4 regions of the Pantoea sp. CCBC3-3-1 genome follow, and region 3 is predicted to be linked to each of the others. Evidence: predicted binding sites of a transcription regulator. Region 3 holds the regulator's gene; each other region holds the start of a gene.
The links. Region 3 encodes Fur, which represses iron uptake genes when iron is present. Its sites were predicted from a motif close to ATAATAATGAGAACNACTATCAA; they were not measured.

Region 1: a site for Fur is predicted at 4,102-4,124, ahead of EHV07_RS08335 (TonB-dependent siderophore receptor). Genes of this name have one in related genera too.
Region 2: a site for Fur is predicted at 2,679-2,701, ahead of fhuE (ferric-rhodotorulic acid/ferric-coprogen receptor FhuE). Genes of this name have one in related genera too.
Region 4: a site for Fur is predicted at 3,890-3,912, ahead of fhuE (ferric-rhodotorulic acid/ferric-coprogen receptor FhuE). Genes of this name have one in related genera too.

Annotation. Positions count from the first base shown of each region.
Region 1 is NZ_CP034363.1:1,749,590-1,755,405, forward strand. Features, by position in the region: gene iroC (salmochelin/enterobactin export ABC transporter IroC) at 1-663, shown strand, start outside; gene EHV07_RS08330 (alpha/beta hydrolase) at 745-1,686, opposite strand; gene EHV07_RS08335 (TonB-dependent siderophore receptor) at 1,769-4,057, opposite strand; gene flgN (flagellar export chaperone FlgN) at 4,265-4,696, opposite strand; gene flgM (flagellar biosynthesis anti-sigma factor FlgM) at 4,701-5,000, opposite strand; gene flgA (flagellar basal body P-ring formation chaperone FlgA) at 5,115-5,780, opposite strand.
Region 2 is NZ_CP034363.1:1,836,389-1,842,204, forward strand. Features, by position in the region: gene EHV07_RS08770 (FUSC family protein) at 1-1,312, shown strand, start outside; gene EHV07_RS08775 (YncE family protein) at 1,360-2,445, opposite strand; gene fhuE (ferric-rhodotorulic acid/ferric-coprogen receptor FhuE) at 2,819-4,996, shown strand; gene EHV07_RS08785 (SDR family NAD(P)-dependent oxidoreductase) at 5,037-5,786, opposite strand.
Region 3 is NZ_CP034363.1:1,400,266-1,406,081, forward strand. Features, by position in the region: gene EHV07_RS06665 (OprD family outer membrane porin) at 1-1,035, shown strand, start outside; gene EHV07_RS06670 (beta-N-acetylhexosaminidase) at 1,100-3,760, shown strand; gene fur (ferric iron uptake transcriptional regulator) at 3,827-4,270, opposite strand; gene fldA (flavodoxin FldA) at 4,645-5,175, opposite strand; gene ybfE (LexA regulated protein) at 5,317-5,598, opposite strand; gene ybfF (esterase) at 5,728-5,816, opposite strand, start outside.
Region 4 is NZ_CP034363.1:2,412,220-2,418,035, reverse strand. Features, by position in the region: gene eptA (phosphoethanolamine transferase EptA) at 118-1,755, shown strand; gene pmrA (two-component system response regulator PmrA) at 1,756-2,436, shown strand; gene pmrB (two-component system sensor histidine kinase PmrB) at 2,433-3,515, shown strand; gene fhuE (ferric-rhodotorulic acid/ferric-coprogen receptor FhuE) at 4,078-5,816, shown strand, end outside.

The DNA of each region.
Region 1 (5,816 bases), 350 kb from region 3:
ATGGTTAAACTGATTGCCGGTCTTTACGTTCCTTCAGCAGGCCAAATTCGCGTTGGCGGACGCTCGGTTAATGAGATGCCGCTGGCAGACTACCGTTCCCAGGTGGGTCTGGTCGAGCAGGATGTGGCATTGTTTAGCGGCGATATCGCGGAGAATATTCGCTATGCGCGGCCGGAGAGTACCGATCGGGAAGTGGAAAATGCGGCTCGCCAGGCCGGGCTGTTAGCGACGGTGCGAGCGCTGCCGCAGGGATTCAGAACGCCGGTGAGTCACGGTGGCGCAGGATTGTCGGCAGGGCAGCGTCAGCTTATCGCTTTGGCTCGCGCGCACCTTGCCAATGCGCATGTTCTGCTGCTTGACGAGGCGACGGCACGTTTGGACCGCGCTTCTGAAGAGGCGCTAATGACCTCGCTGGCCGACGGTGCTCGTCAGCATGGACGTACGGCGCTGGTGGTGGCGCATCGGCTCACCACCGCCTGTCGATGCGATCGGATCGCCGTCATGGCCGCAGGCCGCGTCGTCGAATATGGCTCGCACGCTGAACTGCTGGCAGTGGATGGCCTTTACGCACGTCTGTGGCATGAAAGTACGGGCAAGGCCCAGGGATCCCGAACGGCGGCGGCACAGACCATCGAAGAAGGAATTGAAGAGGTATTATCCTGAAGCGGTAATATTGCTGCCACCTCATCAGAAAAAGGCTATCTGGTGAGGTGGCTGCTGAAAAGCCTAAACCGGAGGCGCGCTTTACCGGGGAACCGGTGGTGCATTGCTGGCGGGATTTTCTGCCATATTCAGCAATGCCTGCTGGAACCCAGCGTTGAACGTCTGGCCATGCGTGAGTTCAGGATGGGACCAATACCCGGCAGGCAGTCCAGCCTTGTGAAGCAGTGACAGCGTAGCGCGGATTTTATCCTGCACATCCGCAGCGGGTGCCTGCGGGTTTTTGCTGGAGGCGGGACTTCCTTCAATAAACCAGAGCTGCTTGTGGTCGTATTGCTGACGGTTGACGGCCCCGAGCATTTTAAGTAAATCAACATATTCACTGTTTAACGTCGGACTGGTCGAATAAAAAACAGTAAATAACGACGAGGACAAATAGGCGTTAAGCACATACAGGCCGCCGAGAGAATGTCCCCAAACCCCACGTTTATGTGTATCAATGTTCAAGCCTCGTTCCGCAACGGGTGCGATTGTCGCTTCCAGCAGATGTTGGAAAATGATACTGCCGCCGCACTCTCTGCTGCGCTGCTGTTGGCAAGGCTTACCCCTTGCTGTCACCGGTGGCGTGTAGTCAAACGATCGGGCGTTAAGCTCAAAAGGCTCAACCGTCTGATAACCTACCGCGGCGATAACCGGTGGATTATTTTCTGACAGTTTCTTCAGTAATGGCTCAGATAATCTGTCCATCACCGCATTCCCATCCAGCAGGTAAAGGATCGGAAAGCCGGACGGCGGCGGCGTTTTATTGGGCACGCCGGTCCAGACTTTGTAATGCCTTTTGCCATCCGCAGAGTCGAATTCGTTAACGGAGAAGTGATAAAACAGGGATCCTTTATCCGCGATATTGGGGCCAAGCGGGGTCATATCGGGTCTGGCATCACTCTTTATGGCAAACAGGAAGGTAAAGAAGAAGGCGGCAAGACGTAAAGCATTGCGGCAGTTTTTGTGGTTTAACCGGTAACTCATTGACACACTCTCACCATTTACTCTTTCTCGAATGCTGCGGAGCGGTTCCCGCAGCTTTATCAAACCGATCCCAGCTTCGGGATCAGAAATGCAGGCCCAGCTCCATATAATAAGTGCGGCCCGGTTCATTATAGGTATTGGCACCCGCGCCCCACAGGTATGCACCTGTTGTCGCGTTTCCGGTGCTTTGGGCGTTGCCTTCACGGAAGTGACGTTTATCGAACAGGTTATCAATACCGGCCGTGACATCCATATATTTCGTCACGGCATAGGTGCCGCTTACGCCAACCAGCGCATAAGGCTTAACCTGCCGGGTTTCGCTGCCGGAGGTGGCTTCTCCTTTGTAGTTATATTTTTTCGGCTTCTGGCGGCCGTACCAGGTTAGCGTTCCCTGCAAGGAGAGATCGTTCGTGGCCTGCCAGTCCAGCGTCGAGTTGATGGTGTATTTCGGGATGATCGACAGGTAATCGCCGGTGGTTTTGTTTTGGTTTTCGATAATATAAGTGAAGTTGTTTTTCATCGAAACGGACCCGGCGATCGGGAAGTTAAGCGTCCCTTCCAACCCCTCAACCACCGCTTTAGGTACGTTTTCCCACTTATAAACATCCGAGGTGCCGTTGGTGTATTCCGCCGAATAACCCGCTTCGATTTTGTCGTGGTAGTCGTTGCGATACCAGGTCAGACCGGCCTGCACCTCTTCGTGGTGATACTCAATGCCAATCTCTTTATTGACGCTGGTCTCCGCCTTCAGATCGCTATTTCCCTGTAGGTAGCAGTAGCCGGCGCTGTCATAGCAGCCCTGGCCTTTACTGAATAACAGATAGTTAGGATTGGTCTGGTACAGGTTCGGCGCTTTCCAGGCACGGGCAATACCCAGCTTCAAAGTGAAATCGCTGCCCAATTCCTGCGATAAATTCAGCGCCGGACTCCAGTTGCTTCCGGTGATGCTCTGATGATTAAAACGGATACCCGGCGTCAGCAGCGTTGAATCCGTCAGTTCAATATTGTCTTCGGTGTAGAGGCCATAGATATCGGCCGAGCTGTAGATATTACGCCCCGAGTCAGCAATTCCCTCTACCGAGCCTCCGGCCGTGGTAGATTCAGTATTCGACGAGGGATCTCGCATCGCCTGATGATTCATCTCCGCGCCCAGCGTTAGCGTCTGGTTAACCCACAGGTCGAAGGGAATATTCACATCTGAATGTAGGTTAGTGTCATACAGCGTGATGGTGGAGAAACCTTCGTCAGAGGGGCTGAAGATCCCGGCGATCCCACCCGATAATCCCTCATTGAGCCGGGTATTACGCGTCTTTTCAAACTGAACGTAGTTGCTGGTGGTCACGCCGTTATCCCACGCCCCGGTATATTTCAGGCTGAGCGACTGACGATAAAGCACGTTTGTTTCTTTGCCGTAATATTTCTTCACCAGCGCATTGCTGTTGGTGTTCTGCGTATCACCCGCATAGAGATTGCCCTGACGGCTAAAGCCGGTATCCAGCTCCAGCGCCTGCTGCGGCATAAATTCCCAGCGCAGGGCGGAATGGATATCTTTATTAATAAAGCCTTCGCGACCTGACGGATAAGATCCGGCATAGGATCCGATACGCGGCGTGGTGTGGCTTTCATTTATATCCTGGGCATCTGCCTGCGTTTTATTCCAGTTGCCATACAGGCGCAGGGTAAGATTATCCGCCAGCGCGCCGCTTAAGCTGGCGTTATAACGTTTGGTGGTGCCCTCAGATTTATGCTCCGGCATATTGAGGTAGGTATTAAAGTTACCGTGCCAGGCATCTGTTGTCGGTTTGGTAATAATATTTACCACGCCGCCCATTGCGCCATTGCCGTAGAGCGCTGCGGCCGGGCCACGGATAACCTCAATGTGGTCGATCATTTCCGGCGGCACCCAGTTGGTGTCGCCGCGAGTATCACGCTCGTCGCTCCAGCCAAACCGCACCGAATTACGGCTGCCGACCGGCATACCATCAACCAGAATGAGGGTATTTTCCGGGCCCATGCCACGAATATCAATTTGTCGGTTATTACCGCGCTGACCGCTGTTGGAGTTGCCGGTAAGATTTACGCCAGGCATGGTGCGAATAATCTCAGCGACGTCACGTTGAATGGGATGCTTTTTAATGGCCTGACTGTCGATAATGGAGACGCCGGGCGCCTGTAATGTCTGTTCCCTGGCCGTGACGACCAGCGTATTTTCGCTGCTGCTTTTATTATTAGTAACAGCCAGTTCGTTACTATTTTCTTTATTACTGGTCTGCTGTTTAATCCCTGTATTTTCATTGGCCATTGCCAGAGAAAATCCCTGACTGCATGCAATAAGCGAAGCCAGTAAAGAATATTTATACGCAATTTTCATAATGGTATTAAACACCTGCCTGTGTGCTATAAATGAAAACACAAACTATAATGAGAATGATTATTAATTACAATCAACTCTTTTCCGGCAGGATGAGATAAGGCTAATGCATTTCGTTTATTCAGCATAAAAAAACTGCTCCTGACTCAGTTGATTACCAACTTTTCGGGAGCAGTTCAGGAAGTGGGGCGCAGGTAATGCGCTGGCTTACACCTTACGGCTAATAAAGCTGCTGGATGTCGCCTGACCGTTTGGGCCATAGAACTTCTGCGTATGGTGTGGTTTCAGCACTTCAATCGCCTGTTCGGTAAAGCTGATCTGGTGATTGAGCAGCAAACCGTTATGAAGATTCATATCGCGCAATCTTACGGTTTGCTCCTGAATCGCAGCCCAGCGGCGGGCCAGATCGGGCTGATTGCTGTAAGGCGCATGAACACCCACTTCTTTATCGGCATCCCGACGCAGCTGCTCAATAAAATTGAGCGTGCCGAGCAGAGAGCTTTTATCTTCGGTAATGCGTTGAAGTAAGCTGCTGTTGATCTGGCCACCTGACAGCTGCTGCTGCTCTGCCATCATCACTTCAGCCAGTGTGGTCAGTACTTCCAACATTTTATCAAGGGCGCCTGGCAGCTTATTCATTGACTTATTTACCTTCTATAGAGTCTTTAGCTTGCTGAATCAGAGCATCGGCGATTTTGCCGGTATCCATTTTCAGTTCGCCGTTTTTGATGGCGGTTTTTAACTGTTCAACGCGGGCAGTGTTGATATCCTGCGCGCTGTTTTTAGTTAACTGAGACTGTGCACCACTCAGTACTACCTGAGTACCGGCGGATTCAGTCGTTTTCGTCTCGACCGGACGTGCTTTAGGCGTGATAACCTCGTTAGTCTCACGCTGCTGTACCGTACTGGCCGGTTTCATCGGTTGAGTTCTGTCGATGCTCATATCTGACTCCTGTATGCTCAGGCGATCTGTTGCCTGATAATAAGATAAGTGTATTGCGTCTGTTATTTACACTATCGGCAGAGATGAGGTCATCTTTAGGGCTTTATAAGCGCTTTATAACGATATAAGAATATTCCCATCCCCGCCTACTTTGCCGCTGACAATCTGCCCGGAGTTTAATCTTACCCGGACCAGCTGTGCGGCGGTGGCATTATTCATCGCCCGACCCTCACTGGTCACGTTAAATCCGTCGCCGCTGGCGGTAACGTTCACGTTATCGCCCGCTTTAACCTTCCACGGCTGGCGGACCATCATCTTTGTTAGCGGCTGGCCGGGAGGGATATCCCGCAGCGTCACCGCGTCAACGACGTCGGTCATCGAGGTCACGGCCATTGCGGGCAGCGTGTCCAGTCGACCATGGGCTGTTTTCACATCATCTGCGGTAATGGCAGTACCGCGAGCGACCATGCGCGCAGCAACCAGATAATCACCTGTAACCTGAATCTGTACCTGAATATAGCGACGGTTCCGATCGCAATTTGCGGCCACGCTTAAGTTGCCCCACATCCGGCTATTGCCCGGTAAGGAGAATTGCGGCGCTTCACACGTGGGCCACTGCGCCTGCGGCGTTTTCACCACCACGGTCAGGGTATCGGCACCCGTGCCGTTTTCCCCATAGCGAGCTTTAAAAAAATCAGTGAGCTGAGCGGTTAAATCGGCCGCGCTGACTGACATCGTCACCAGGCTCAGCCCCATCAGAAAGAAGTTCACACCACGCATTGCTTTATCCCCCGTACAACATGGCAGCAATTCTAC
Region 2 (5,816 bases), 440 kb from region 3:
GCTGAATCTTTTAGGCATGCAGCAGATCCGCTTCCCCGAATACGTCGCGCAGGCGTTTCAACAGTTTTTGCTGTGGCTGAATACCGGTGACAAAATTAATGATACAGCTGAAATTCAGGCAATCCTCGCCGAAAGCCTGCGTCAGCTGCGTGCGGCCTGGCATCACGGCGTGTTGAACACGGAAGAGAGCCTGCTGCTGATGGGTCTGCTGGAGCGGCTGGTGGATTTCGTGCGCATTGCCGGGGCTTATCAAAGCGTCAGTACCCTTGTCAGCGATGTGTCCGGCGATTCACGGCTGAATAAAAGCGCGCGCGCCAGCAGGCATATTGATAAAGGGCTGGTGCTGCTGTCTGCATTTACCGCCTTTCTGGCAACGTTTCTCTCCTGTCTGTTTTGGATCGGCAGCGGCTGGGTGGATGGGGCAACCGCGCCGATGATGGCGGCGATCACCAGCTCGTTTTTCGCCAGTATGGACAGCCCGATTACCCCAATGAAGCGCTTTATTAAAGGGGTGCTGATCGCGCTGGTGATTAGCATACTCTACGTGGTGGTGCTGATCCCTCAGGCTATCACCTTTGAAGCGCTGATCATTTGCCTCGCACCGGTACTGTTTGCGCTTGGGCTGGTGATTGCGCGACCTTCAACCAATCTGATTGGCCTGAGTGTCGCTATTCAAATCCCGGGTTTTATCGGCATGAGCCACCACTTTAAGCCCAGCTATACCTCGGTACCTAATGCGGCGATGTCTTCATTAATCGGGATCCTGTTTGCGGTCATCATTACTGCAATTATCCGCAACAAGCGTCCTGCCTGGACCGCGAAACGCGCATTGCGAAAAGGCCTGCGAGACCTGCTGAGGTTTATCAAAGAGGTGGAGCGCAACGCCGCATCGCTGCTGGCGCGACAGCATTTTGTTTCCAGCCAGCTGGATAAAGTGAATATTATCCTGCCGCGAAAAAAACTCGATCCCGATCCGGATTTAGACGCGGGCGGTAATCTGATTACTGAAGCCTGGCTTGGCGCGTACTGCTACGACTTCTATGCGCGTCACCGTGAAGTGCTGGACTATTACCATATCGACAGTGGAGCGATGTTTCACGAGCTGGGGCTGTATCTGAAACGGCGGATGAAATCGTTACAGGTCAGGCCGCATCAGGATTTGCTCGACGAGCTGGACCTGCTGTTATTCAGGCTGGAAGCGCTGGCGACGCTGGACAAAAGCGCCTTTATGCCAATGTTTTTCATCTTTAATATTCGTCTGCTGCTGTTTCCACAACAGCGCTGGGTAACGCAAGATCGGCTGAAAACATGATAAGCACGGCACCCGCGGGCGCCGTGCTGATAGCAAAATCCAGCAAATTATTTCAGCGAGATGCGTGCCACGCTGTCCAGACCTTTGGTGGAATTGTCCTTGTTGAAATCTTGCTTCAACGTGACATACAGCGTCTGACCGTCGTCTGAAACCAGCAGGCTGTTAGGATGACTGTCGAACGACCAGCTGTTTTTCACCGCATAGCTGGTGGCATCGAGCTGCAAGACTTTCTTCGATTCACGCTGGCTGATGTAAATTTCATTGCGTTTGGCATTGAATTTAATACCCAGCGCGTCGCCTTCAATGCGCTTAATGACCTTGCCGCTGCGTTCGTCAAATACCAGAGTAGTTTTCGCTTTGGAATCATCGGTCACGAACAGCCGTCCGGTAGCCGGATCGGACGCCAGGTTGAGGAACAGATAAGCTTTGCCATCGCCTGCGGTCAGGCGCTTCTCGATTTTATGCGTATGCGGATTGATGACGAGGATCTCGCCGCCGCCGTTTGCCGCATAAATCCGATCGGTTGTCGCAGACCAGATGATGCCCGTAACCCACTTCCCGGCATTGCGAATGCGCGTTTTCAGCTTCATAGTTTTGGCATCGACCACCCAAATCAATCCTGGATCGCCCACGCCGCCGATATAGAGCATTCCCTCATGCCAGAAAACTTCACGCGCGCCTAACGCATCGCCATCCGGGCCTTTCTCGCTGAACATCAGGCGCTGTAAAACCTTGCCGCTTTTAGCCTCTACCTTGGAGACGCCGCCATCCAGCGTATTGGTGGTGTAGAACACGCTGCCGTCAGGATCGGTCGCCATGGCAAAGTTTTTCAGATCGGTATGGGTTTCACCTTTATCAGCCAGTGAAGTCGGATCAAGACGGTAGATCACGCCGCCGTTAACGTCCTTAAACGATTGTGCACTGGCAACATACAGCGCATTAGCCGCGGGAACCGCCGCCATTTCATACAGGCCATTGCCGATAAGGCGCTGAGAAACCTGAGTCGCTGCGGGTTTTGACGCCGCCGTTGGCGCGGCGGTTTTGCCTGCTGGTGCCTGACAGGCGGTCAGGCTGAAAGCGGCAACAACCGCGAGCGCAACCACAGCTTTACGCTGACTGAGCAAAGATTTCATGTAAACCCCGATAATAAAAACTAACGCTGGCAAGGCGTTGCCAGCCTTTGCGTGATAAAAAGAATGAGAATCATACGCATTAACAAAATCTAAGTAAATGCAACATTCGGCGTTGGATGACTATTTTGTTGTTAGCTCGCTGCCCGTCACACGGCGGCGTAACGGTCAGAGAAGGCTGTAATAACAAATTGTTACATCTTAAGTGCATAACGCTGGCGACGTCTGTAAAGCAAATAATTATCATTCTGATTCTCATCAGTCGCCTGTTACCTGACCGATACCTAAGCGTGCGGGTGTGCGCGGGATGCTGGTGGCAGGACAATAACAAAAGAAGCGCCTTGGGCTGCGTATAACAAACAATCAAAGGGTTTTTATGTCTTTTAAAAGCAGGGAAGGCGACGCGGCGGGACGCACGTTGACCATTAAACAGACCTTCACCGTTTCGTTACTGACGCTGGCCATTCAAACCGTTATCCATCCCGCACACGCTGCGGCGATTGATACCACGACAGCAGCACAGCAAGATATGGTCGTGAGCGCCAGTGCGGATAACAGTGCTGAGCAGCAGGACTATGCGGTTCAAACCACCCGTGCAGGAACCAAAATGCTGCTCACGCCACGCGATGTCCCGCAGTCTCTCAGCGTGGTAACGAAACAGCGTATGCAGGATCAGAATTTACAATCGGTAGGCGAGGTGCTGGATAACACCACCGGCATAGCCACCGAGGTGATTGACAGCGAACGCTCTTCCTACTTTTCACGCGGTTTCCAGATAACGAACTTTACCTTCGATGATATCCCGACCTCGGTCAGCGATACGTGGAACTTTGGCGATGCAGGTTCGGATACCGCCATTTATGACCGTATTGAGGTGGTGCGCGGCGCAACCGGGCTGATGACCGGCGCAGGCAGCCCGGCGGCTTCCGTCAATATGGTGCGCAAGCAGGCGGACAGCAAAACGTTTACCGGCAATCTGGATGCCAGCTACGGCAGCTGGAACAAACAGCGCTACGTGGCGGATGTTTCCGGGCCGCTGAATGAAGAAGGCACCGTGCGTGGCCGCGTGGTTGCCGGTTATCAGGATCAGGACAGCAAGCTGGACCGTTATCACAAAGGCAAAAAATTTCTGTATGGCGTGGTGGATGCGGATATTACCGACAACACCACGGCCTCACTGGGCTACGACTATCAGGAAAGCAATACCGGCAACCCGACCTGGGGCGGGCTGCCCACCTGGTATAGCGACGGCACGCGCACCCATTTCAACCGCAACACCAGCGTTGCCGCCGACTGGACGCATTACAATCTGAATTCGCGTAAAGTTTTTGCCACTCTTTCCCATAATTTTGATAACGGCTGGAATTTCCGCCTCAACGGTACGCATGCGGAAGAAACGTTCAACGACAAACTGCTTTATATCGAAGGCTTCCCGGATGCCGAGACGGGCGAAGGCACCACCGGTTTTGGCAGCCGTGACCGGGGAACGCGCAAGCTCGATTCTGTTGATACTTACGCCAGCGGTCCGTTTGAACTCTTTGGGCGTCAGCATCAGCTGATGGCGGGCGTCAGTTACAGCCGTCAGCACAACCAAACCTACAGTGAAGATGGCGAGCTGGACAGCGAGCAGATGGGCAGCGTGAACAACAGCTGGAGCGGCGAAGTCGTTGAGCCACAGTGGGGCGACTGGTATCAGAACGCCGATGACGTAGTCCGGCAGAAATCTGCTTATACCGCAGCACGTCTCTCGCTGGCCGATTCGCTCTCTTTAATTGCAGGCGTACGCTATACCCAGTGGAGCACGACCGGCAGCAGCGGCGACATGCGGAAAAATAATCTGACCCCTTACGGCGGTCTGGTTTATGACCTTAACGACACCTTATCGGCTTACGCCAGCTACACCTCTATTTTCCAGCCGCAAACGAAGCGCGACAGCAGCGGCGGCTACCTCTCGCCGGTGACCGGAAAGAACTATGAAACCGGTTTGAAAGCCGACTGGTTCGATGGCCGTCTGACGTCAAATTTCGCCGTGTTCCGCATTGAACAAGAGAATGCTGCCCAGACGGATGGCAATAATTTTGTTAACAACAGCAGTGAACAGGCCTACGTGGCTACAAAAGGCGCGGTGAGCAAAGGAGCGGAATTTGAGTTAAACGGAGCCGTAACCGATAACCTGCAAATGACGTTTGGCGCGACTCGCTACGTGGCGAGAGATTCTTCAGGCCGCTTTAACAGCAATATGCCGCAAACCTCATTCAAGCTGTTTGGCCGTTACCGTCTGCCGGGGCTGCCAGATCTGACCATTGGCGGCGGTATGAACTGGCAAAACCGCACCTTCCAGGACGTCACCGGCCCTGATGGCGAGACGCAGCGCGTTTACCAGAGCAGCTATCCGCTGGCTAACCTGTTTGCCCGTTATCAGGTTACTAAACAGCTGGCGGTGCAGGCTAACGTCAACAACCTGTTCGATCGCACCTACTATTCCTGGCTGAGCGACTACGCGGTCTATGGCGAAGCGCGTAACTATTCTGTGAATCTTTCTTATTCGTTCTGAGCCAGCTCCCCGACCGGCGTCGGGGAGTCCTTTCAGCGGCTTAAATCTGTGCCAGACCACCATCGACGAAAAGCTCTGCTGCGTTGATAAAACTGGCGGCATCAGAGGCAAGAAACGCCACAACCGTGCCAACTTCCTTCGGTTCGCCCAGGCGACCAAGCGGAACCTGAGCCGTCAGCGCATCGAACAGACCCTGTCGGCTCTCTTCGGCGACCAGCCCTTCCAGACCCGGCGTACGAATCGGACCGGGACTGACCACATTGACGCGGATCCCACGATCTTTTAAATCCAGCGCCCAGCTGCGGGCAAAGTTGCGGACGGCAGCCTTGCTGGCACTGTAGACGCTAAAACCTGCGGTACCCTTAACGGAAACGGTCGAGCCGGTAAGAATTACCGAGGCGTTATCGACAAGCAATGGCAGCGCTTTCTGCACGGTAAAAACCAGGCCGCGCACATTGGTGGCAAAAATCGTGTCAAAATGCTCTTCGGTAATGGCACCCAGCGGCGACAGATCCCCGCCGCCCGCGTTGGCAACCAGAATGTCAAAGTGGCCGACGCTTTTGGCAATCTGCGCGTACATTGCGTCCAAATCACCGAGCTTAGAGACATCAGCACGAATGCCGGTTGCTGCGGAGCCAAGAAGGGCGACTGCCTTATCGAGTTCCTGCGGACGACGACCGGTGATAAAGACTTTTGCGCCCTGAGCAATCAGCTCTTTAGCCGCTGCCAGACCAATACCGGTGGTGCCGCCGGTAACCAGAGCAACTTTTCCACTTAATGGATTATTCATTTTCATTTCCTCGTCATTAAACGTTGATTT
Region 3 (5,816 bases):
GGTGATAAAAACGGCGCAACTATTTATAAAGCGGCGGTAAAAGTTAAAATTCAGGATTACTGGTTACGTGCTGGTTATATCCAGCCCGCTGGGCAAACATTACTGGCCCCGCACTGGAGCTTTCTGCCCGGAACTTACCGGGGAATAGAAGCTGGTGCAATATATGATTTCGCGGAAGCGGGCGCGCTGTCTGTTTCCTATATGTGGAGCGATGAATATAAAGCGCCATGGTATCGCAATATGTATCAATTCCGTAAAGCTGACGGAAAAACCGGCATATCTTATCTGCACTCCATTGGCGCTAAATATGATTTTAAAAACAATTTAATTATTGAAGGCGCACTGGGTCAGGCCGCTGACTACATGGATCAATATTTTAGTAAGGTTTCCTGGGCCTTCCCGGTTGCAGGAAACGATCTTCGCGCCAGCTGGCAATTTTACGGCGCACAGGACAAAGAGCATGGCGGGGCGGCTAACCCTAACGACGTGTATGACGGGCTGGCCTGGTTACAGGCACTGACGCTGGGCTATACGGCAGGTCCGCTCGATTTTCGTCTTGAAGGGACGATGGTCAAAGCCAACGGCAATCAGGGGTTTTTTCTGCAACGCATGACGCCCGGTTATGCCAGCTCGAATGGACGGCTTGACGTGTGGTGGGACTCGCGTTCGGATTTCAATGCCAATGGTGAAAAAGCCCTGTTCGCTGGCGTGATGTATGATCTGAAAAACTGGCAGCTGCCGGGCTGGGCGGTTGGAACGTCATATGCCTACGGCTGGGATGCGCGACCCTCAACGAATCCGCTTTATGACCAACACAGCCGGCTGAAAGAGTCTGCCTGGAATCTGGATCTGCTCTATAACGTGCAGCAAGGGCCGATCAAAGGCACCTCATTCAAGCTGCATTATACCCGCTATCAAAATCATTCCGATATCCCAAGCTGGGGCGGCGGCTACGGCAACATTTTCCAGGATGAAAAAGACCTTAAATTCATTGTGATGGCACCTTTCACTATTTTTGAGCCGGGCAGGCCATAAGCGCCGGTGCGGCATGTTGCGCAGGAAATCGAATAAATCTCTTACTCACGGACAAGGAATACGGATGAACAGGTTCAAAGCCAGTCTTGTTGCAGTAGCGTTGATGTCAGTATCAGGAACTCATGCCGCGCTTGCGGACCAGAAAATTGTCGATCGGATTAGTCAATTCGATGTGAAGTATAACGTCACCGATAATCAGGCCGCACTGCACGGGGTGGATTGTGCTGCACTGGGTGCCGACTGGGCCTCCTGTAACCGGGCTACCATTACGTTAACGAATCCAGGTCCGGCGATAAACAGTCGGGACTGGGCAATTTACATGTCTAACGTTCATCAAACGCTGAAGGTGGAAAACGACCAGTTCCGCATGGTGCATATCGTTGGGGACTTAACGCGACTGGAACCTACAGAAAAATTCAAAGGTTTTGCGGCGGGTGAATCGGTGGAAATCCCGATAATTAATGAATACTGGCAGCTGTTTATCACTGACGTGATGCCGCGCTGGTATGTCACGTCGGGGGATGCCAGGCCAAAAGTTATCACCAGCACTGATTCGGAAACACTAACGAATTTTGTCGAGCCTTTCGGCGATCGGTGGAAGCGTATTGCGGATGATAAAAATGTACTGATGGACGCTGCCAGCCGCTTTGAGAAAAACAGTGATGTGATCCCGCTTCCTGCTTCAGCGTTGCGAGGGCAGATTGTACCAACGCCATTACAGGTTAACATTCTGCCTGAGGATGCCGATCTGTCAAAGGGCGTCAGGCTTGATCTGGCTGCGCTTTCTGCTGATAAAGCGCTGGCGGTAAAACAACGTTTTGAGCTACTGGGACTGAAAGAGCAGGAGAAGGGCTATAAAATTTCCACCCGCATTGCGGGGGATACGTTGAGCAAAACGCTGGCGGTTGCGGGTGGTTATCATCTGACCATCGGCAAAGAAAAAGCGGAAGTGGTCGGTTACGATCAGAGCGGCGTGTTTTATGGTTTGCAGTCAATCCTCTCGCTGCTTCCTGCCGACGGCAGTGCGAAAATCGCCACTTTGCAAGCCAGTGACGCCCCACGCTTTGCGTATCGTGGCGTTTTCCTGGATGTGGCTCGTAACTTTCACAGCAAAGCCGCGATAATGCGCATGTTAGACCAGCTGGCGGCCTGGAAAATCAACGTGTTCCATTTCCATCTTAGTGATGATGAAGGCTGGAGAATTGAGATCCCCGGCTTGCCGGAACTGACCGAGGTAGGCAGTAAACGCTGTCACGATCTCAGCGAGCAACGCTGTTTACTGCCGCAGCTGGGTTCAGGGCCGGAAAGTGATAACAACGGTAGCGGCTATTTCAGCCGTCAGGATTATATCGCGATAGTGAAATATGCGGCGGCGCGTGGCATTGAAGTGATCCCGGAAATCGACATGCCTGCGCACGCGCGCGCAGCCGTCATCTCAATGGAGGCACGTTATAACAGGCTAATGGCACAAGGGAAAACCGCTGAAGCCTCCCAGTATCGTCTGGTCGATCCGACCGATAATTCGAATACGACTTCAGTACAGCTCTACGATCGTACCAGCTATCTTAATCCTTGCCTGGCTTCGTCCCTGCGCTTCACCGATAAAGTCATCAGTGAAATCCAGGCGATGCATCGTGAAGCCGGGCAGCCGATCAACACCTGGCACTTTGGCGGTGACGAGGCCAAAAATATTCGTTTCGGCACCGGCTATTCCGATATAAATAAACCTGTTGCGGGAACCGGCCTGCTCGACATGAGTAAAGAGGATAAGCCGTGGGCGAAATCACAGGTCTGTCAGGCCATGATCAAAGATGGCAAAGTCGAGGACATGGAACATTTGCCCAGCTACTTTGCGCGACAGGTCAGTCAGCAGGTGAAACAGCACGGCATTGGCAGAATGCAGGCGTGGCAGGATGGCCTGAAGGATGCCGAAAGTTCTCAGGCCTTTGCCACGGAGCACGTTGCGGTTAACTTCTGGGATACGCTGTACTGGGGCGGCTTTGATTCAGCCAATGACTGGGCGAACAAAGGTTATCAGGTCATTGTCTCTAACCCGGACTATGTCTATATGGATTTTCCGTATGAGGTGAATCCGCTGGAGCGCGGTTACTACTGGGGAACGCGCTTTAGCGATGAGCGTAAAATGTTCAGCTTTGCGCCGAATAACCTGCCACAAAACGCAGAAACCTCCGTAGACCGCGACGGCAAACCTTTTTCCGCGAAATCGGATAAAGCCTGGCCGGGCGCTTATGGCTTATCCGCCCAGCTGTGGAGCGAAACCGTGCGGACCGACGATCAGATGGAATATATGATCTTTCCTCGCGTTGTTTCGGTTGCCGAGCGGGCCTGGCATCGGGCTGCATGGGAGCAGGATTATCAGCCGGGCAGAGAATATATCGGTGGGGAAACAGCGCATGTTGACCACCAGGCGCAGCGAAAAGACTGGCAGCGATTTGCTAATCTGTTGGGGCAGCGTGAGCTGGCAAAACTGGATAAATCAGGTATTCACTACCGTCTGCCGGTGCCGGGCGCACGCATCGTTGCTGGCAAGCTGGAAGCCAACATCGCATTGCCAGGGATTGCTATCGACTACTCGCTTGACGAGGGAAAAAGCTGGCAGCGCTATGACCAGGCCGCGCAACCTGAGGTGAAGGGGAAGGCGATGGTGAGAGCGGTCAGCAGCGACGGCAAGCGCTTTAGCCGGAGTGAAACGCTGACAAACTGATTTACAAAATCTGAACAGCAGACGAAAAAAAACCGGTGAATTTCACCGGTTCTTTACTTGCACAGCTTACTTATCGTGCAGTGATTCGTCTTCGCGGCAGTCGCCGGTTGCGCAGTGACCATACAAATAGAGGCTATGGTTGCTGAGCTTGATGCCGTGACGTTCGGCGATATCACGCTGACGGGTTTCGATTGATTCATCGCTGAACTCGATCACTTTACCGCAGTCCAGGCAGATAAGATGATCGTGATGATGCTGCTGCGTCAGTTCGAAAACAGATTTACCGCCTTCAAAATTATGACGGGTCACGATACCCGCGTCGTCAAACTGGTTCAGAACGCGGTAAACCGTCGCCAGACCAATTTCTTCGCCCATATCGATCAGGCGTTTATATAAATCTTCCGCACTGACGTGATGGCTCTCTGGTTCCTGAAGCACTTCCAGAATTTTCAGTCGGGGAAGCGTGACTTTCAGGCCGGCCTTCTTTAATGCGGTGTTATTGTCAGTCATGCGGATATTGTCCTGTTACTTTGCTAGTCACTAAGTGGCTGAAAAGCCCTGAGCATCGGTCGACGCAAAAGCTGAGCGTCTCATTATAGAACTGATGCTTCGAAATAGAAACCACAGCGGGATTGCGCAACCGTTGAGGGAAGTAAGGATGAAAAGTCGTTACGTCCGGGAAAGCAAGTACCCATTTTCGCTGAGTTAACATTTCGCGCTGCCTCATCGCTGCCGCCGCCAGGGCGTAAGGCATATTGATGAGCTGGGTGACCGATGGCGTTATTCTACAGTTTTGCAGATGAAAGTTACAAATATGTACCTATTACTTCTATAGGAAAAAACAGTGACCCGATGTGAGATAGCTCGCACATCAGGCCCTTTCCTTATGCCTCAAGAATCTCTTTCAGCTGGAGTTCTTCATAAATCTGTTTGACCCACTTTTCGGTACGTTCGTTGGTCAACTCCGGCTGACGATCTTCATCGATGGCGAGGCCGAGGAAGTGATTGTCATCCGCCAGCCCTTTAGAGGCTTCAAAATGATATCCTTCGGTTGGCCAGTGACCGACGATGACCGCGCCGTTAGGCTCGATGATATCGCGGATAGTGCCCATCGCATCGCAGAAGTATTCTGCGTAGTCTTCCTGATCGCCACAACCAAACAGCGCAACCAGCTTACCGTTGAAGTCGATCTCTTCCAGCGTAGGGAAGAAATCGTCCCAGTCACACTGGGCTTCGCCGTAATACCAGGTTGGGATGCCCAGCAGTAAAATATCAAAGGCTTCAAGGTCTTCTTTGCTGCTTTTAGCGATATCATGAACTTCCGCAACCTCTTTACCGAGCTGCTTCTGGATCATTTTTGCAATGTTTTCCGTATTGCCCGTATCGCTGCCAAAGAAAATGCCTACGATTGCCATGATGTTAATAACCTCTTAAAACTTATAATGGAGGCGGCTAGCCTGCTTGTGTTAACGGCAATGATAGCAGACAGATTCAGGGGGATAAATCAGTAATCCGTCCGCATTTGTCGCTTTGTGCTTTGCCGCTGTATGAGCGTATTAGCGCTCAGGATGGGCCAGCTGGGCCATCACCATTTCTTCAATCAGCTCGCTGCGGCTCATATTACGCTGCTCGGCAAGCTGGTTCAGAGCATCAACCGCGTCACTGTTCATTTTCAGTTCCACGCGCTTCAGCCCGCGCACTTTATCACGCTTAAGCTGATTGCGTTTGTTGATACGCAACTGCTCATCACGCGTCAGCGGATTGGTTTTCGGTCGTCCCGGGCGACGCTCATCTGCGAACAGATCGATCGTGGTGCGGTCCGTGTTTTCTTTTGCCATAGAATCGTGATACTGAAAGGCTGGAGTTCTGATGGATTGAGCCATGATGTCACTGTCGTTGAGGCAGCGACAAAATTTTAGCGCGCCATCATACCCCAGTGAAAGTCGTGACGACAATGATTTAGCTTTTTAACAACCTTTTTGTTTCTGCTGAGCAAAAAAACGGCTGATAGCGCGTAAAACAGCATCAGGTTTTTCTGCATGCACCCAGTGACCCG
Region 4 (5,816 bases), 1.0 Mb from region 3:
CAATGATGCCAGGGGTGGCAGCTAGCTTTCGCTTCCGACGTAACCTTAAGCGGCTTAAGGTTTTCCTAATCTTCCTCTGCCACATTATCGGTCATTGTTGGTTAACGGAAATCTGTTATGTCCCTGTTTACACTGAAAAGACCGACACTGAGTCGGCTTTGGCTACTGACTGCTTTTTCACTCTATATTGCCGTATTCCTTAATATTGCTTACTACCGTCAGGTATTGGCAGTTATGCCCCTGACGACAGTGCACACCACGCTGGTTTTTCTCTCTATGCCGTTAGTGGCATTTAGCGTAATCAATATAGCCGCGACGCTGGCTTCGTTTCTCCGGCTGGAAAGGGTGCTGCTGGCGGTTTTCATCCTGGTTTCCGCTGCGGCTCAGTACTTTATTATCAGCTTTGGTATCGTGCTCGACAGGTCGATGATTGTTAACATGCTGGATACCACCGCGTCCGAAAGCTTTGCCTTAGTGACGCCGCAGCTGCTGCTTACCTTGCTCGTTTCCGCTATCTTACCCATCGTGCTGCTGTTTCTGATCCGCGTTAAAAAGAGGCAGCCAGTATGGAAAAGCGTATTTTATCGTCTGGGCAGTCTGCTGATTTCGGCGCTGCTGATTGGGCTGGTGGCGCTGCCGTTCTATAAAGATTACGCCTCGCTGTTCCGTAATAATAAAGAGCTGGTCAAGTCGCTGAGTCCTTCCAACAGCATTGTCGCGTCCTGGTCTTATTACTCTCATCATCGTCTGGCGAATCTGCCGCTGGTACGCATCGGTGAGGACGCGCATCAAAATCCGCAACGGCTCGAAGGCAAACAGAATTTAACGATTCTGATTGTTGGGGAAACATCCCGTGCAGACCATTTCTCGCTGTTAGGTTACGAACGTCAGACGACGCCGCGACTGGCTAACGATGACGTTATCGGCTTCCCGAATACCGTGTCCTGTGGCACCTCGACGGCGGTGTCAGTTCCGTGCATGTTTTCGAATATGCCGCGTGCGCATTATGATGATGCGCTGGCCAGCCATCAGGAAGGCTTACTGGATATCATTCAGCGAGCCGGGATCAATGTGTTGTGGAATGAAAACGACGGCGGCTGTAAAGGTGCCTGCGACCGCGTGCCGCATCAGGATATGACCCGCCTTAACCTTCCCGGAATGTGTATTGATGGCGAATGCTATGACGACGTCCTGTTCCACGGGCTGGAGGCGTATATCGACCGGCTGAAAGGCAACGGCGTTATCGTGCTGCATACCATTGGTAGCCACGGTCCAACATATTACCATCGCTATCCGCCCGCGTTTCGTCAGTTTACGCCGACGTGTGACACCAATGAGATTCAGACCTGTTCTCAGCAGCAGCTGATTAACACCTATGACAACACGCTGCTCTATGCAGATTACATCGTCGATCGGGCCATCAGGCTGCTACAGGCTCATCAGGATCGCTTTACCACCAGCCTGGTCTATCTCTCCGATCATGGCGAATCGCTGGGCGAGAACGGCGTTTATCTGCACGGCATGCCTTACGCCATTGCACCAGAAGCGCAAAAGCATGTTCCCATGGTGATTTGGTTATCTCCTGACTATCAGAAACGCTATGCTGTGGACACGCGGTGTCTGAATAAAGCAGCCGCGACGCAACATTTTTCCCAGGATAATCTTTTTTCAACGGTACTGGGCCTGACGGGGACGATGACCCGTGAGTACATGACTTCCGATGACATTCTGACGGCCTGTCGGAGTAAAGCGTAAATGAAAATACTGGTAGTTGAAGACGATGCCTTGCTGTTGCAGGGGCTGATTATCGCGCTGGAAGGTGAAGGCTATGTCTGTGACGGTGTCACTAGCGTTCGCGAGGCGGAAGCGCATCTGGCGAGCGGGCTGTACAGCCTGCTGGTGCTGGATCTGGGATTGCCCGATGAGGATGGCCTGCATCTGCTGTTGCGGCAGCGACGACAGAAAATAAAGCTGCCGGTACTGATCCTGACCGCAAGGGATACCGTACAGGAACGTATTGCGGGCCTCGACGCGGGTGCTGACGACTATTTAATTAAGCCTTTTGCCCTGGACGAGCTGCTGGCACGTATTCGCGCGCTGATCCGCCGACACGTGAATCAGGGTGACAGCCGCATTGAGGCTGGCAATCTGTCGCTGGATATGGCGCACCGTCAGATTCATTTTTCCGGTGAGCTGCTGGACTTAACGCCAAAAGAGTATGCCATTCTCTCCAGGCTGATGCTGAAAGCAAGTAAGCCGGTACACCGCGAAGTGCTTTACAATGATATCTATAACTGGGAAACGGAGCCGTCAACGAACACCCTTGAAGTGCATATCCATAACCTTCGCGAGAAGATTGGCAAATCGTCAATTCGCACGCTACGGGGGTTTGGTTATGCGCTGATAACGGCGGAAACGTGCGGAAAACCTGAATGAAACACCTGTCCGAGCTAAAACGGAGTAGCAGCACGATACGCTTTCGTCTGCTGTTGGTCATTGGCCTGATCCTGCTTTTTTGTCAGGTTATCAGCGTCGCCTGGCTGTGGCATGAAAGCAAAGAACAAATTCAGCTGCTGGTGGATGCGGAAGTTCACAAGCACGATCAGCACAAGCATGTTGAGAAAGAGATCCATGAAGCGGTAGCGAGTCTGGCCTTGCCCAGCCTGATTATGATCGCCATGACGCTGCTGATTTGCTATCAGGCGGTGAAATGGATCACCCGCCCCTTATATGAGCTTCAGCATCATCTTGAGAATCGCCGGGACGACGATCTCGACCCGATCAATCTTCGCCGGTCGGTTAATGAAGTGGATGCCGTTACCCTGGCGATTAATCAGCTGGTCTCTCGTTTAACCACCAGTATAGAACGTGAAAGAATGTTCACCGCTGACGTGGCGCACGAGCTACGCACGCCGCTGGCAGGGCTTCGCCTGCATCTGGAACTGATTGAGAAAAAAAATAATATTAACGTCAAACCGCTGCTGCAACGGCTGGATCAGATGACCAACAGCGTTTCGCAGCTGTTGCAGCTGGCGCGGGTGGGTCAGTCGTTCACTTCCGGTAATTATCAGAACGTCTCGCTGGTGGAGGATGTGGCGATCCCAATGGAGCATGAACTGCACACCATGCTGGCACAGCGTCAGCAGACCCTGAAAATGGACTTTACCACAGCGGTGAGCGTTCGCGGCGACGCCACGTTGTTACGGGTTCTGTTACGTAATCTGGTTGAGAACGCCCATCGCTATAGCCCGGAAGGAACGGTTATCACGCTTCGGATTGATCATCAGCCTGCGCCAGCAATGGTGGTGGAAGATCAGGGACCGGGCATTGATGAGAGTAAAAGCGGCGAACTGACCAAAGCTTTTGTCCGTATGGACAGCCGTTACGGCGGGATTGGGCTGGGACTGAGTATTGTCACCCGCATTGCCCAACTGCATCAGGCTCACTTTTTCCTTGAAAATCGTCGCGAGCAGCATGGCTGTTCCGCCAGGATAACCTTTACCTCTGGCGGCTGAGAAGCGGGGCGCTAAAAGGTGGTGAACCAGATTTTCAGAAAAGAGACGATCACCAGGGCGCAAAACAGCGCGGTGGCATATTCACTGGCCGGACGGATGCGTGCAGATTTCATCGGAAACTCCTCTATGTCGTCTGAGGAGTTTCTCAGGTTTATATTAAGGAAACATTAAGAGGATTCTTTTGTGACGGAACCCGGCGTGGCAGCCGACACGTTCAGCGAAGAGCGGGTGGCTCCGCCCATATTTAGTTACAACATACATATCTATTTCTTTTAAACACCACTCACTCAACCTTCATACCTTTAGACGAGCTTAACAGGGGACTAACAAAATCCTGAAAAGTTCATTAATAATCTTTTACATGCTAAATAAAAAAAATTATAGTTCTCATTCGCATTTATGGACTGGCGTCTCTGTGGGTGCCCGCGGGGCGGAAAGCAGAAAAACCTCTTCAGGTACAGGGGGATCGCCGCCTTTAGTCCGGCGAGTTGTTAAGCGTGGCTGAGCGCCATTCGACAGGCGTTTAAATAAAACACAATAAAAATTCTTTTGAGGAAATAAGATGTTTTTTGACTTAAACCGTATCAGGGAAAGTAGCTGTTGTAGCCTCAAAACCGGCACGCCTTATTCCGTCGTCGCTGCGCTGGTCGCTGTCGCTATTCAAATGCCGCACGCCTCAGCGGCAGAAGTGACAAAAGAACAGCAGACCCTGACGGTAGACGCCACGGCCAATAGTGCCAGCGACACTGCCGCTACCGATTACAGCGTGCCGGTCACTAACGCCGGCACCAAAATGTCTCTGACGGCGCGTGATATTCCTCAATCGGTCAGTATTATCAGCAAGCAGCGCATGCAGGATCAGCAGCTTCAGTCTCTGGGGCAGGTACTGAATAACACCACCGCGATTCAGGAAAGCGTTTCTGGTGCGGATATGGACCGCAAAACGTATTACTCGCGCGGTTTTTTAATCGACAACTATATGGTCGATGGCATTCCAACCGTCTTTGAAGGGCGCTGGAACCTGGGCGATTCCCAGACCGATACGGCGCTATATGAGCGTGTTGAGGTGGTGCGCGGCGCAACCGGCCTGATGACCGGCGCGGGGAATCCTTCCGCCGCGGTTAATATGGTGCGCAAGCATGCCGACAGCAAAGAATTCACCGGCGACGTTTCCGCGACTTACGGTAGCTGGAACAAACAGCGCTATGTCGCTGATTTGTCTGCGCCGCTGAGTGAGTCGGGCAACGTTCGCGGTCGCCTGGTTGCCGGTTATCAGGATAACGACAGCTTCGTGGAGCGCTACAGCGCCGAGAAGAAATTTATTTATGGCGTGGTCGATGCCGACCTGACGGATTCTACTTTACTTTCAGTGGGCTACGAATATCAGGAAGTGAATGCCGACAGTCCAACCTGGGGCGGGGCGCCGCGCTGGTATACCGACGGCAGCCTGACCCATTACCGTCGCGGATTTAATACCGCGCCTGACTGGGCCTATAACGACAAAGAGAGTAAAAAAGCGTTCGTGACGCTGAAGCAGAGCTTTGATAACGGCTGGCAGCTAACCCTGAACGGCACCCATAACGAAACCTATCTCGACAGCCGACAGCTCTATATCAACGGTTTCTTCGATAAAAACACCGGCGCCGGCGTTTCCTCTTATGCTGATTACCCGGTCGTTGGCGGCACGGGCTACAACACCGGCAAACGTAAAATAAATTCTGTCGATACGTTTGCCAGCGGCCCTTATCAACTGTTTGGTCGTCAGCATGAACTGATGGCGGGCGTGAGCTACAGCAAGCAGGAAAATACCTACTACAGCGCCTTTGATAATATCTCTTCCGAATCGCTGGGCGACTTCAACAGCTACAACAGCCAGTATCCAGAAACTGACTGGGGCGAACGATCGCTGTCGCAGGATGACACCACGCGCCAGAAATCCGCCTACGTCGCTACCCGTATTTCACTGGCCGATCCGCTGCACCTGATCCTCGGCGCGCGCTATACGCGCTGGAGCACCAACACGCTGACTGAAAACGTCGAAAAAAATAACATTACGCCCTACGCTGGCCTGATCTATGACATCGACGAAAACTGGTCCGCCTACGGCAGTTATACCTCTGTGTTCCAGCCGCAATCCTATCGTGATATCAACGGCAGCTACCTGGCACCGGTGGTGGGCAAAAACTACGAAGCGGGCCTGAAATCAGACTGGTTTAACAGCCGCCTGACCACCTCACTGACCGTTTTCCGCTCAGAACTGGATAACGTGGCGCAAAGCACCAACCAAACTATCGCAGGCTC